4 regions of the Streptomyces sp. Rer75 genome follow, and region 1 is predicted to be linked to each of the others. Evidence: riboswitches for the same ligand, from Rfam matches in the RefSeq annotation. Region 1 holds a riboswitch; each other region holds the start of a gene.
The links. A riboswitch is a leader RNA that binds a small molecule or an ion and turns the genes downstream of it on or off. The one in region 1 is predicted to bind thiamine pyrophosphate.

Region 2: another riboswitch for thiamine pyrophosphate. It lies ahead of thiC (phosphomethylpyrimidine synthase ThiC); the one in region 1 lies ahead of thiO (glycine oxidase ThiO).
Region 3: another riboswitch for thiamine pyrophosphate. It lies ahead of HYQ63_RS30375 (thiamine ABC transporter substrate binding subunit); the one in region 1 lies ahead of thiO (glycine oxidase ThiO).
Region 4: another riboswitch for thiamine pyrophosphate. It lies ahead of HYQ63_RS39265 (cytosine permease); the one in region 1 lies ahead of thiO (glycine oxidase ThiO).

The regions. Positions count from the first base shown of each region.
Region 1 is NZ_CP058693.1:2,809,307-2,812,507, reverse strand. Features, by position in the region: gene thiS (sulfur carrier protein ThiS) at 1-31, opposite strand, end outside; gene thiO (glycine oxidase ThiO) at 28-1,260, opposite strand; TPP riboswitch at 1,259-1,372, opposite strand; gene HYQ63_RS11710 (NAD(P)/FAD-dependent oxidoreductase) at 1,581-2,813, shown strand; gene HYQ63_RS11705 (Rv2175c family DNA-binding protein) at 2,939-3,201, shown strand, end outside.
Region 2 is NZ_CP058693.1:5,100,951-5,104,151, reverse strand. Features, by position in the region: gene HYQ63_RS21615 (YibE/F family protein) at 1-1,398, opposite strand, end outside; TPP riboswitch at 1,468-1,584, shown strand; gene thiC (phosphomethylpyrimidine synthase ThiC) at 1,577-3,201, shown strand, end outside.
Region 3 is NZ_CP058693.1:7,030,939-7,034,139, reverse strand. Features, by position in the region: gene HYQ63_RS30380 (iron ABC transporter permease) at 1-512, opposite strand, end outside; gene HYQ63_RS30375 (thiamine ABC transporter substrate binding subunit) at 491-1,564, opposite strand; TPP riboswitch at 1,560-1,663, opposite strand; gene rlmN (23S rRNA (adenine(2503)-C(2))-methyltransferase RlmN) at 1,729-2,835, opposite strand; gene HYQ63_RS30365 (phosphatidate cytidylyltransferase) at 2,918-3,201, opposite strand, start outside.
Region 4 is NZ_CP058693.1:9,253,573-9,256,773, forward strand. Features, by position in the region: gene HYQ63_RS39255 (IlvD/Edd family dehydratase) at 1-542, shown strand, start outside; gene HYQ63_RS39260 (triphosphoribosyl-dephospho-CoA synthase) at 660-1,541, shown strand; TPP riboswitch at 1,548-1,642, shown strand; partial or broken gene HYQ63_RS39265 (cytosine permease) at 1,700-2,946, shown strand; gene HYQ63_RS39270 (APC family permease) at 3,063-3,201, shown strand, end outside.

The DNA.
Region 1 (3,201 bases):
CGCGGGGCTCGCCGTTCACGGTCACGGTCATGCGGTGTGCTCCTGTACTGCTGCTGTGGGGAGAGGCGGGGTCGCCGCGAAGCGCCGCGGGGAGAACGGCCGCGCCTCGGGCGGCAGTTCGCCGCCGTAAAGCGCTTCGGCCATGACGTCGCCGGTGATCGGGGTGAGCAGGACGCCGTTGCGGTAGTGGCCGGTGGCCAGCTGGAGGCCCGGCAGCTCGGTCGGGCCGAGCAGCGGGGCGTTGTCGGGGGAGCCGGGGCGCAGCCCGGCCAGGGTCTCGACGAGCGGCAGTTCGGTGATGCCGGGCACCAGCTCGTGCGCGTCGCGCAGCAGCTCGTACACCCCGCCCGCGGTGACCGTGGTGTCCCAGCCCAGCTCCTCCGTGGTCGCGCCGACGACCAGCTCGCCGTTCTCGCGCGGGACGAGGTAGACGTGCCCGCCGCGCACCACGGCCCGCACGGTCCGCGACAGGAAGGGCGCGTACGCGCCGGGCACCGACAGCCGCAGGACCTGGCCCTTGACGGGGCGCACGGGCGGCAGGACCTCCTCGGGCACGCCGGGGAGCCGCCCGCTGAGGCTGCCCGCGGCCAGCACGGTCTGTTCGGCGGTCAGCCGCGTGCGCGCACCGTCGGCCAGCTCGGCCCCGGCGGCGCGGTCGCCGTCGCCGTTCAGCAGCAGCCGCTCGGCGCGGACGCGGTGGAGGGCCACCCCGGCGCGTTCGCACGCCGCCAGCAGCGCCGCCGCCAGCCGCCGCGGGTCGACCTGGTGATCGCCGTCGACCCGCAGGCCCCCGCGCACGCCCGGCGCGAGCATCGGCTCCAGGCGCCTGCATTCGCGCCCCGTGAGCCACTGTGCGTCCAGTCCCAGCCGCTGCTGGAAGTCGTGCAGCTCGCGCAGATGGGCCCGGTCGTCCGCGTCGAGCGCGACCGAGAGCGTCCCGCAGGTACGGAAGGCCAGGTCATGGCCGCTCGCCTGCTCCAGCTCCGCCACGAACGACGGATAGCGGCGCGCCGAGGCCAGGTTCAGCCCGAGCAGGGTCTGCTCGCCGTAGTGCAGCTCGGTGACGGCCGCCAGCATCCCGGCCGCGACCTGGGCGGCCCCGCCGCCGGGCGCCGGGTCGACGACGGCGGTGCGCAGGCCCCGCTGGGCCGCCCGCCAGGCCGTGACCAGGCCGATGATGCCGCCGCCGATGACGAGGACGTCGTACGGCGCGGTGCTGCCTCGGGGTGCTTCGTGTGGGGTGTGGGGTGGTGTGTGCATGGGCTGGTCGCCCCCTCCCTTCGCCGGCATGACCCGGATCAGGTTCGTACGGTCGGAGGCCGCGCCAGCCTCCCTCTCAGCCCGGTGCGACCGGGCTCCCGCGAGTGCTCTGTCCCGCCACCCTAGTACGCGCCCCGAATCGCCCGGAAGGGAGCGTCCCGGGCGGTGCCGGGCACGAGGCCCCGCGCCCCCGGTACGACGGGCCGTCACGACGGGCCGTCCGGCCCGTCGGGCTGTGCCCGAGATCTCGCCGTGCGCTCTCCGGTCCGCCCCACCTGCCGCAATACAGTGATCGTGTGAGCGATGAGACGACGAAGACGATGGCGTCCTCGGCGGGTGGCGGCGGACAGCGGGTGGTGATCGTCGGCGCGGGCATGGCGGGGGTGCAGACCGCCGTCGCGCTGCGGGAGCAGGGCTGGACCGGGGAGATCCTGCTGCTCGGAGCCGAGCCCCATCAGCCGTACGACCGGCCGCCGCTGTCCAAGGCCGTGCTGCTCGGCAAGGCCGAAGGGTCCGCGTTCGACGTGGACTTCGCCGCGCTCGGCATCGGGCTGCGCCTCGGCGTCCCGGTGACCGGGCTGGACACGGACGGGCGGACGGTCGAGACCGGGTCCGGCCCGATCCCGTACGACGTCCTGGTGATCGCCACCGGCGCCGAACCGGTCGCCCTGCCCGGCAGCGAGGGCGTCCCCGGCGTCCACCTGCTGCGCACCCTGGACGACGCCGAACGGCTGCGCCCGGTGCTCGCCGCGCAGCAGGAGATCGTGGTGATCGGGGCGGGCTGGATCGGCGCGGAGTTCGCGACCGCGGCCCGCGAGGCGGGCTGCACGGTGACGGTCGTCGAGGCCGCGGACCGGCCGCTGGCGGGCGCCCTCCCGGCGGAGGTCGCCGCCCACATGACCCGCTGGTACGCGGACTACGGCGCCACCCTGGTCACCGGCGCCCGGGTCACCGCCCTCGACCAAAACGGGCTCCAGCTCGGCGACGGCACCCGGCTGCGGGCCGGTGCGGTGGTCGTCGGCATCGGCGCCCGGCCCGCGACCGGCTGGCTGGCCGGTTCGGGCGTCGAACTCGCCGAGGACCGGTCCATCGCCGCCGACGAGGGGCTGCGCACCTCGGCGCCCGACGTGTACGCCGTCGGCGACTGCGCGTCCTTCCCGTCCACCCGCTACGGCACCCGGCTGCTGGTGCACCACTGGGACAACGCGCTCCAGGGGCCGCGGACGGTCGCCGCCAATGTGGTCGGCAGCCGGACCGCGCGCTTCCCCGGCCAGGTCTACGACCCGGTGCCGTACTTCTGGTCCGAGCAGTTCGGGCGGTTCGTGCAGTACGCCGGACACCACTCGGACGCCGACGAACTGGTCTGGCGGGGCGACCCGGACGGCGCCGCCTGGTCGGTGTGCTGGCTGCGGGACGGGGCCCTGGTCGCCCTGCTGGCGGTCGGCCGTCCGCGCGATCTGGCCCAGGGCCGCAAGCTGATCGAACGCGGCGCCCGGCTGGACCGGACCCGGGCCACGGATCCGTCGGTGCCGCTGAAGTCCGCCGTTCTGTGACCCGCCGGTACCCCCGGTGATCAGGGGTGCGGGGCCCGGCAGGACCGTGCGGGCCCCCGTCCCCGGCAGCCCGCACGGCGGACGCCCGGCTACCCACTGTCAGTCCCAGATGGCAGGCTTGTTCCGTGACCGAGATTGACGCAAAGATCGATGCTCTCGTCCCCGCCTGGCTCACTCTCCCCGACGTCGCCGACCGGCTGGGCGTCGAGGTGACCCGCGTGAGGCAGTTGGTCAAGGAGGGCCAGCTGATCGCGGTGCGCCGTGGCGAGAACCGGGTGCTCCAGGTGCCCGAGGACTTCATCGGTGACGGCAAGGTCGTCAAGGGCCTCGTGGGGACCTTGACACTGCTCAAGGACGACGGCTTCAGCGACGAGGAGATGCTGGAGTG
Region 2 (3,201 bases), 2.3 Mb from region 1:
CCCGCCGCTACTCGCCCCACCGCTCGGCCCGTCGCCGTTCGGCCTGTGGTCCGCGGAGACCACCAGTACGGCCAGCGCCGTGGTCACCGGCACCGAGGCGACCAGTCCGATGCTGCCCACCAGCGTGCGGACGATCTCCTCCGCGACGATCTCGCTCGTCGCCACCGTTCCCACCCCGCTGTCCGCGATCGAGAAGAGGAGCAGCAGCGGAAGCGAGGCGCCCGCGTACGCCAGCACCAGGGTGTTCACGACGGACGCGATGTGGTCCCGCCCGATGCGCATCGCGGCCGCGTAGAGCTTGCGGCGGCTCGTCGTGGGGTCCGCTTCCCGCAGCTCCCACACGGCCGAGGTCTGGGTGACCGTCACATCGTCCAGCACACCCAGCGAACCGATGATCACCCCGGCCAGTAGCAAGCCCTTGATCTCGATGTCGGGATAGAGGCCGTGCACCAGACCGGTCTGGTCGTCGGTGTTGCCGGTCAGCGACGCCCAGCCGATGAACAGCGAGCCGAGCACGCCGATCAGCAGCAGCGAGACCAGGGTGCCGAGCACCGCGACCGAGGTGCGGGCGCTCAGCCCATGGCACATATAGAGCGCCAGCAGCATGATCGCACTGCCTCCGACGACCGCGACCACCAGCGGATTCGAGCCCTGAAGTATCGCCGGGAGGATGAACAGCGTCAGCACCCCGAAGCTGATGGCCAGCGCCACCAGGGCGAAGACGCCGCGCAGCCGGCCGACGGCCACGACCACGAGCGCGAACACCCCGGCGAGCAGGGCCATCGGGAACGAGCGGTCGACGTCCGAGATCGAGTACTGGAGGTTCTTCGGCGCCTTGGGCGCGTACGCCAGCTTCAGCTCCTGCCCGGCGCTGAACTTCCGTGAGGCGTTCGGCTGGACGATCTCGGGGAACGTGCGGCCCTTGTCCTTGCCCGAGGTGACCTCGATGGTGGCCTTCTCACAGACGGTCTTGCCGCCGCCGGAGCCGCCGCTCCCGCCTCCGGTGGCCCCGCCCGTGCCCCCGCCGGTCGCGCCGCCGGGTGCCGGGGCGGCGCCCTGCTGACCCGGTTCGGTGGGTGCCTGCGGCTGCGCGTTGGCGTCGGCGCAGTTGATCTCCTCCACCTTCACCACCCGCCCGGCGACCGTCTCCTGGTCGAATCCGAGCCCGCTGCGGCCCTGCGTGGTGTGCTCGGGGCCACCCGGCCACAGCGCGACCAGCCCGGCGACGACGGCGACGGCGAAGGGGATGAGCACCGCCGCGATGACCTTGCGGAGGCGTGCGGAGACGGGTGCGGCCGGGCCGTGCGCGTGGGCATGGCTGTGTCCGTGGCCGTGGCCATGGGCCTGGCCGGACGGGTGGGGCTGCTCGGGCGGGTGGTCCTGCTGTGTCGCGGTCACCATCGCATCATCGCAAGAGAGGCGGGCCCCCTGTTCAGGTATATGGGGAAACCGTTAGCGTGGGGGCACCTTTGCAATCGCGGGAGCTCGGAGCACCGGGCTGAGAGGGCGCTGACGCGACAGCTGCGCCGACCGCTGAACCTGTTACCGGGTAATGCCGGCGTAGGGAGTGGGTCTCATGACTCAGCAGGATGCACACATGCGCGAAAACGCTACCGATTTCGGCTGGCATAAGGGATATGTCACGGGTTCCCGCCCGGACATCCAGGTCCCGGTTCGCCGAGTGCACCTCACCAATGGCCAGGACGTGACGCTGTACGACACGTCCGGTCCGTACACCGACCCCCACATCGAAACCGACGTCCGCCGTGGCCTCGCGCCACTGCGGCAGAACTGGATCATCGCCCGCGGCGACACCGAGGAGTACTCCGGCCGTCCGGCCCGGCCCGAGGACGACGGGATCAAACACACCACGCCCCGCGGCGGCCTGCGCAACCTCGACGCGGTCTTCCCCGGACGGCCGCGCCAGCCGCGGAGGGCCCGCGACGGCGCCGCCGTCACCCAACTCAGCTACGCCCGCCGGGGCGAGGTCACCGCGGAGATGGAGTACGTGGCGCTCCGCGAGAACGTCTCCCCCGAGGTGGTCCGCGAGGAGATCGCGGCGGGCCGGGCCGTACTGCCCGTCAACGTCAACCACCCGGAGATCGAGCCGATGATCATCGGCAAGCGGTTCCTGGTGAAGGTCAACGCCAACATCGGCAACTCCGCCGTCACCTCGTCCATCGAGGAAGAGGTCGAGAAGATGACCTGGGCGACCCGCTGGGGCGCCGACACGGTCATGGACCTCTCGACCGGCCGCAACATCCACACCACCCGCGAGTGGGTGCTGCGCAACTCCCCCGTGCCCATCGGCACCGTGCCGCTCTATCAGGCGCTGGAGAAGGTCGACGGCAAGGCCGAGGAGCTGACCTGGGAGGTCTACAAGGACACCGTCATCGAACAGGCCGAGCAGGGCGTCGACTACATGACGGTGCACGCGGGCGTACGGCTGCCGTACGTCCCCCTGACCGCCCGCCGCAAGACCGGCATCGTCTCCCGCGGCGGCTCGATCATGGCCGCCTGGTGCCTGGCCCACCACCAGGAGTCGTTCCTCTACACCCACTTCGAGGAGCTGTGCGAGATCCTCGCGGCGTACGACGTCACCTACTCGCTGGGTGACGGACTGCGCCCCGGATCCATCGCCGACGCCAACGACGAGGCGCAGTTCGCGGAGCTGCGCACGCTCGGCGAACTCAACCGCATCGCCAAGGAGCACGGCGTCCAGACGATGATCGAGGGCCCGGGCCATGTCCCGATGCACAAGATCAAGGAGAACGTCGACCTCCAGCAGGAGATCTGCGAGGAGGCCCCCTTCTACACCCTGGGCCCCCTCACCACGGACGTCGCGCCCGCCTACGACCACATCACCTCAGGGATAGGCGCCGCGATGATCGCCTGGTGGGGCACGGCGATGCTCTGCTACGTCACCCCCAAGGAGCACCTGGGGCTGCCGGACCGCGACGACGTGAAGACCGGCGTCATCACCTACAAGATCGCCGCCCACGCCGCCGATCTGGCCAAGGGCCACCCCGACGCCCAGGCCTGGGACGACGCGCTCTCCGACGCGCGCTTCGAGTTCCGCTGGGAGGACCAGTTCAACCTGGCCCTCGACCCGGACACGGCACGCTCGTTCCACGACGAGACGCTTCCGGCGGAGCCCGCCAAGACGGCGCACTTCTGCTCCATGTGCGGGCCCAAGTTCTG
Region 3 (3,201 bases), 4.2 Mb from region 1:
GCGTAGTTGAAGCAGACGTGGGCCAGCAGGATCGCCCAGACGCTGGTGTCGAGCCGTATCCCCCACAGCTCGTCCAGCAGCCCGCCGCGCCCGAGCAGCCCCAGGAACGCCGATCCGGCGACGACGGTCGGCAGCACGAACGGCACGGTCACCACGGCGCGCAGCAGCCCCTTGCCGGGGAAGTCGAAGCGGGCGAAGACATACGCGCCGGGCAACGCGACCGCCAGCGTCAGCCCGGTCGAGGCGGCCGCCTGCCAGCCGGTGAACCACAGGGTGTGCAGGACGGACGGGTCGCCCAGCACCTCGGGTATCCGCTCGAGCTGCCACCGGCCGCCGACGCGCAGCCCGCGGGTGACGATCGCGACCACCGGATACGCGAAGAAGACGCCGAAGAAGGCGAGCGGCACGGCCATGAGCGCGAGCCGCAGGGCGGTGCCGCGCAGCCGCCCGCGGCGATCGGCCTCACCCTTCTCATGGTTCTCGCGAGGCTCTACAGAACGAGCGAGGACCATGCCTTGACCCAGGGCTCACGGTTCTTGGCTATCTTCCGCGGGGGCAGGGTGGCCGGATCGGCGACCTTGGTCCCGTACCGGGTGAAGACCTCCGGCAGCTCGGCGCCCTCGCGCACCGGATTGACGTACATGTTGAGCGGTACGTCCTCCTGGAAGCGCTTGGTCAGCAGGAAGTCCAGCAGCGCCTTGCCCCCCTTGGTGTTGCCGGCGCCCTTCAGCAGCCCGGCGAACTCCGTCTGCCGGAAGCAGGTGCCGTCCGCCACCCCCGTCGGGGCCTTGGCGGGCTTCGACTTCGCGTCCGCCACCTCGGCGGGCGGGCTGGAGGCGTACGAGACGACGAGCGGCTTGTCGCCCTTGGCGCCGCCCGCCGAGCCGGAGAAGCGGTCGTAGTACGCCTGCTCCCAGCCGTCGACCACCTCGACGCCGTTGGCCCGCAGCTTCTTCCAGTAGTCGCGCCAGCCGTGGTCGCCGTAGCGGGCGGCGGTGCCGAGGAGGAAGGCGAGGCCGGGGGACGAGGTGGCGGCGTTCTCGGTGACCAGCAGATTCTTGTACGCGGGCTTGGTCAGGTCGGCGAATGTCTTCGGCGGCGCGAGCTTCTTGCGCTCGAAGTACGCGCGGTCGTAGTTGACGCAGATGTCGCCGTAGTCGACTGGCGTGACGCGGTGCTTCGCCCGGTCGAGCTGGAAGGCCGCGGGGACCTTGTCCAGGCCCTTCGCCTCGTACGGCGTGAACAGGTCATTGTCGAGCGCGCGGGAGAGGAGGGTGTTGTCGACGCCGAAGAACACATCGCCCTGCGGGTGGCCCTTGGACAGGATCGCCTGGTTGACGGCGGCCCCCGCGTCACCACCGGCCTGCACCCGCACCTTGTAGCCGGTCTTGCGGGTGAACTCCTTGAGGACCGCCTTGGACGCCGCGAACGAGTCGTGCGAGACCAGGGTGACCGTCTTGGAGTCCTTGCCGTCCGCCGCGTCCCCACCGCAGCCGGTGAGGACGCCGGTGCCGAGGGATCCGACGAGGGCGGCGGTGACGGCACGCCGAAGATGGCTGTTCATGGTGAGGCTGACTCCCTACGCCGGTATGACCCGGATCAGGTTGGAGGGTCTGCGGCCGTGCCGCACTCTCAGCGCTGTCGCGCTCCCCTGTCGGAATGTTCATTTGTCCGCCGCGATACGACGGTTGTACGGCGCTTGTGCGAAGGCACCGTATCAGCCGGTGGTCAGCGCTCCGTGGCCGCCAGCTGGCCGCACGCCCCGTCGATCTCCTGCCCCCGGGTGTCCCGGACGGTCACCGGCACCCCGTGCGCCTCCAGGGCCGCGACGAACGCCTTCTCGTCCTCGGGCCGGGACGCCGTCCACTTGGAGCCGGGCGTCGGGTTGAGCGGGATGAGGTTGACGTGCACCCGGTGGCCCTTGAGCAGCCGACCGAGCAGGTCGGCGCGCCACGCCTGGTCGTTGATGTCCTTGATCAGGGCGTACTCGATGGAGATCCGGCGGCCGGACTTCTCCGCGTACTCCCACGCCGCGTCCAGGACCTCGCGCACCTTCCAGCGGGTGTTGACCGGGACGAGGGTGTCGCGCAGCTCGTCGTCGGGCGCGTGCAGGGAGACCGCGAGGCGGCACTTGAAGCCCTCGTCGGCGAACCGCAGCATCGCCGGGACCAGTCCGACGGTCGAAACCGTGATTCCGCGCTGCGAAAGACCCAGCCCGTCGGGCTCGGGGTCGGTGAGCCGACGGATGGCGCCGATGACCCGGTTGTAGTTGGCCAGCGGCTCGCCCATGCCCATGAAGACGATGTTGGACAGCCGGGCCGGGCCCCCGGGGATCTCGCCGTCCCGCAGCGCCCGCATGCCGTCGACGATCTGGTGCACGATCTCGGCGGTGGACAGGTTGCGGTCCAGACCCGCCTGGCCGGTGGCGCAGAACGGGCAGTTCATGCCGCAGCCCGCCTGGGAGCTGATGCACATGGTGACCCGGTCCGGGTAGCGCATCAGCACGGACTCGACGAGCGTGCCGTCGAAGAGCCGCCACAGGGTCTTGCGGGTGGTGTCGTTGTCGCAGCTGATGTGCCGCACCACGCTCATCAGGTCCGGCAGCAGCCCGGCCGCGAGCTTCTCGCGCGCGGCGGCCGGCACGTCGGTCCACTGGGCGGGGTCGTCGGTGTAGCGGGCGAAGTAGTGGCGCGACACCTGAGCGGCCCGGAAGGGCTTCTCCCCGAGGGCGGCGACGGCCTCGCGGCGCTCGGCGGGCGTGAGGTCGGCGAGGTGCCGCGGGGGCTTCTTGGCCCCACGCGGCACGGCGAAAGTGAGTTCTCCGGGCTTAGGCATGGCCGTACCAGTGTCGCAGACATGCGGAAGGCCCCGCGCCACGGGCGGCGCGGGGCCTGAGGAGCGCGATGCCGGGCGCGGCTCAGCTGCCGCCCACGAAGATCACCAGCAGCAGCCACACCACGGGCGCGGTGGGCAGGAGCGAGTCGAGCCGGTCCATGATCCCGCCGTGGCCGGGCAGCAGCTTGCCCATGTCCTTGATGCCGAGGTCACGCTTGATCATGGACTCGCCGAGGTCCCCCAGGGTCGCGCTGACCGCGACGGCGAGGCCGAGCAGCAGCCCCTGCCACCACACGCCGTCCTCGATGAGGTACTGCATGCACAGCGCACCGACGACCATCGCGAACGCCACCGCGCCCAGCAGCC
Region 4 (3,201 bases), 6.4 Mb from region 1:
CCGCCGCGACACCGGAGCTACTGCGCCACCGGGGCCGCGCCGTGGTGTTCGACGGTATCGAGGACTTCCGTACCCGGATCGACGACCCGGACCTGGACGTCGACGCGTCCGATGTGCTGGTCCTGCGCGGCTGCGGACCGCGCGGCTACCCCGGCATGCCCGAGGTGGGGAACATGCCCCTGCCGCCCGCGGTGCTCCGGGCCGGAGTGCGGGACATGGTGCGGATCAGCGACGCGCGGATGAGCGGAACCGCCTTCGGCACCGTCGTCCTGCACATCGCGCCCGAGTCGGCGGCGGGCGGTCCGCTGGGGCTGGTGCGGACCGGCGACTGGATAGAACTGGACGTCGAGCGGCGGCTGCTGAGGCTGGACGTCCCCGACGAGGAACTCGCCGCACGGCAACCGGTGACCGCCGCCGCCCCACCGGCCACCGGCGGATGGGAGCAGATCTACCGCGACCACGTCGAACAGGCCGACCGCGGCGCCGGACTGGACTTCCTCAGCGGCACCCGCGGATCGTTCGTCGCCCGCGAATCGCACTGACATGACGCCCGCGAATCGCACCGACGTGACGCCCGCGAATCGCACTGACATGACGCCCACAGCGGGGTCACAGGAACGACCCAGGCCCGGGAAAGGTTCGCCGATTACCCTCCGGGCATGCCCACGACGCGCTCCACGGACGACGCACTGGCGCAGACCGCCGTACGAGCCCTGATCTCCCAGGCGGAGCTGACCCCCAAACCGGGCCTCGCGGACACCCGCGACCTCCAGGCCCGCGCCACCGGCACCGACCTGCTCGCACTGCGCTGGTCGGCCAAGTCGCTGGCGCCCGGCTTCGCGGCCATGGCGGCCGCCGCCCGGCGCCCCGGCGAGCCGACGCGTGCGCTCCGCGAGGAGCTGGGCGCCATCGGCCGCTGCGCCGAGTGGACCATGGCGCGGGCCGGTGGCGGCCCGGTCACCGGCCGTCTGCACCACGGGGCGCTGTGGGTGCTGGGGCTGCTGGTGGCGGCCGCCGCCCTGGAACCCGGCGCCGCACCCGATGAACTGACCGCCACCGCCCGGCAGCTCGCGGCCCACGTCGACCGTGGCGCCCCGCGCAGGCCGTCGGCGGGCTCGCAGGTGTCCGCCACCTACGGGGCGGCGGGGGCGCGCGGCGAGGCGCGGGCCGCCTTCCCGCACGTACGCCGCGCCCTGGACGCCCTGTCCGCGGCGCGGGCCGCGGGCGCCACCGAGACGCAGGCCCGGCTCGACGCGCTGCTCACCGTGATGAGCACACTCCAGGACACCGGGCCGCTGTACCAGGCGGGGCCGCCCGCCCTCCGGCGGGTGCAGGACGGGGCGCGCGGTGTGCTGGAGGCGGGCGGCGCCGCGACGGACCGGGGCGCCGCCGCCCTCGCCGCCCTCGACGCCGAGCTGCGCGCCCAGGGCATCGCGCCCCGGGGGAGCGCCGCGCTGCTGGCCGGGGCGCTGTTCCTGGACGCGCTCCCGGCCCGGGCCCGGACCCGCCCCCGGGACCGGGGCCACGTGGCGAGGGGTTAGGCCGCTCCACCGGACACGGGGTGCCCCGCCAGGGGGCTGAGATCACACCCGTCGAACCTGAACCAGTTAGCACTGGCGGAGGGATGTCATCGATGCCATGGCCGCATGCTGCCACCGACCCGGCCACCACCGGCGCGGAGTCCGTCTTCGACGGCCGGATGCCCACCGCGCCCGGCGATCTGCGCGTCGAGGCGCGCGGGATCGCGCCGGTTCCGGAAAGCCACCGCTATGGCGGGCCGGGGCGCCTGTTCACCGTGTGGTTCGCCCCGAACCTGACCACGACCGGCGTGTTCACCGGCACCGTCGGCATCGCCCTCGGCCTGGACTTCGCCACCGCGCTGGCCGCCGTCGTCCTGGGCACCCTCATCGATGCCGTGCCCACCGCGTACCTGGGCACCTGGGGCAGCCTGACCGGCGCCGGGCAGCTGCCCCTGGCGCGGCTGGCGTTCGGCCGGGCCGTCGCCGTGCCCGGCGTCCTCCAGTGGCTGTCGTCCGTCGCCTGGGACGCCCTCATCGGCCTGTTCGGCGGTGATGCGCTGGCCCGGCTGTGCGGGCTGCCGTTCTGGCTGGGTGTGCTGCTCATGATGGCCGCCCAGGGGGCGCTCGGGGTGCTGGGCTACGAGGCCATCCACCGGATGCAGAAGCTGATGACGTTCGTCCTCGCCGCCGCGTTCGCCGCCCTGGCCGTCAAGCTGCTCGATGGCGTCCACCCCGCCGCCACCGGGTCCGCCCACGGCGCCGACCGCATCGGCGCCTCCGTCCTGACCAGCACCATCGCGCTGAGCCTGGCGCTGTCGTGGGCGCCGTACGCCAGCGACTTCAGCCGCTATCTGCCCCGCGCCACCTCCCGGCCCCGCATGTTCTGGTGCACGCTGCTCGGCGTCACCGTGTCCTTCGTGGCCGTCCAGGCGCTCGGGCTGTGGGGAGCCTCCGTCTTCACCGACCAGACCGCCCGCGGCGTCGATGAGGCGCTGGGCGGCGGGGCGCTCGGCGCGTTCGGGCTGCTGGCCGTGGCGCTCGCCGCCGTGCTCGGCTTCCCGCTGGTGCTGTGGATGCACGCCGCCGACACCACCGCCCGCTTCCCGAACGTGCTGTTGTTCGTCGGCTACTGGATCCCCGGCTTCGTCGCGGTCGTGGCCGTCGACTGGTTCGGGTCCGCGCCCGGGCCCGGGGCGGCGCGCCGGTGGACCCGGCCGCCGAGAGCGCCCGCCCGCAGCCGTGGTGGCCCGCCCTGCTGGCGTTCGGCGCCGCCTTCGCCGCGGCGGTGCCGTTCATGGACACCAGCCTGTACACGGGCCCGGTGGCCGCCGCGCTGCACGGCGCCGACCTCGCCTACTACGCCGCCTTCCTCGCGGCGCTCCTCGTCTACGCCCCGCTCAGGACACGGCTCCACACCGTCCGCTGAGGCGGGTGGCTTCGCCCGTATCCGCACGTCACACGGCATCCGGCGACCGCGCCCCGCGGCAGGCGTGGCACCCTGGGCTCCGTTGAGTTCCCGCACCACCCGAGGAGACGTGCCACGTGCCGCAGAACCAGCCAGCGGAGTCCATCGCCGCCACGGCGGTGCTCGCCGAGGAACGCAGACTCCGCAAGGACCTCGGCTTCTGGGCCCTGACCGCGATCGGGTTCTCCAACATCCTCGGCTCCGGCTGGCTGTTCG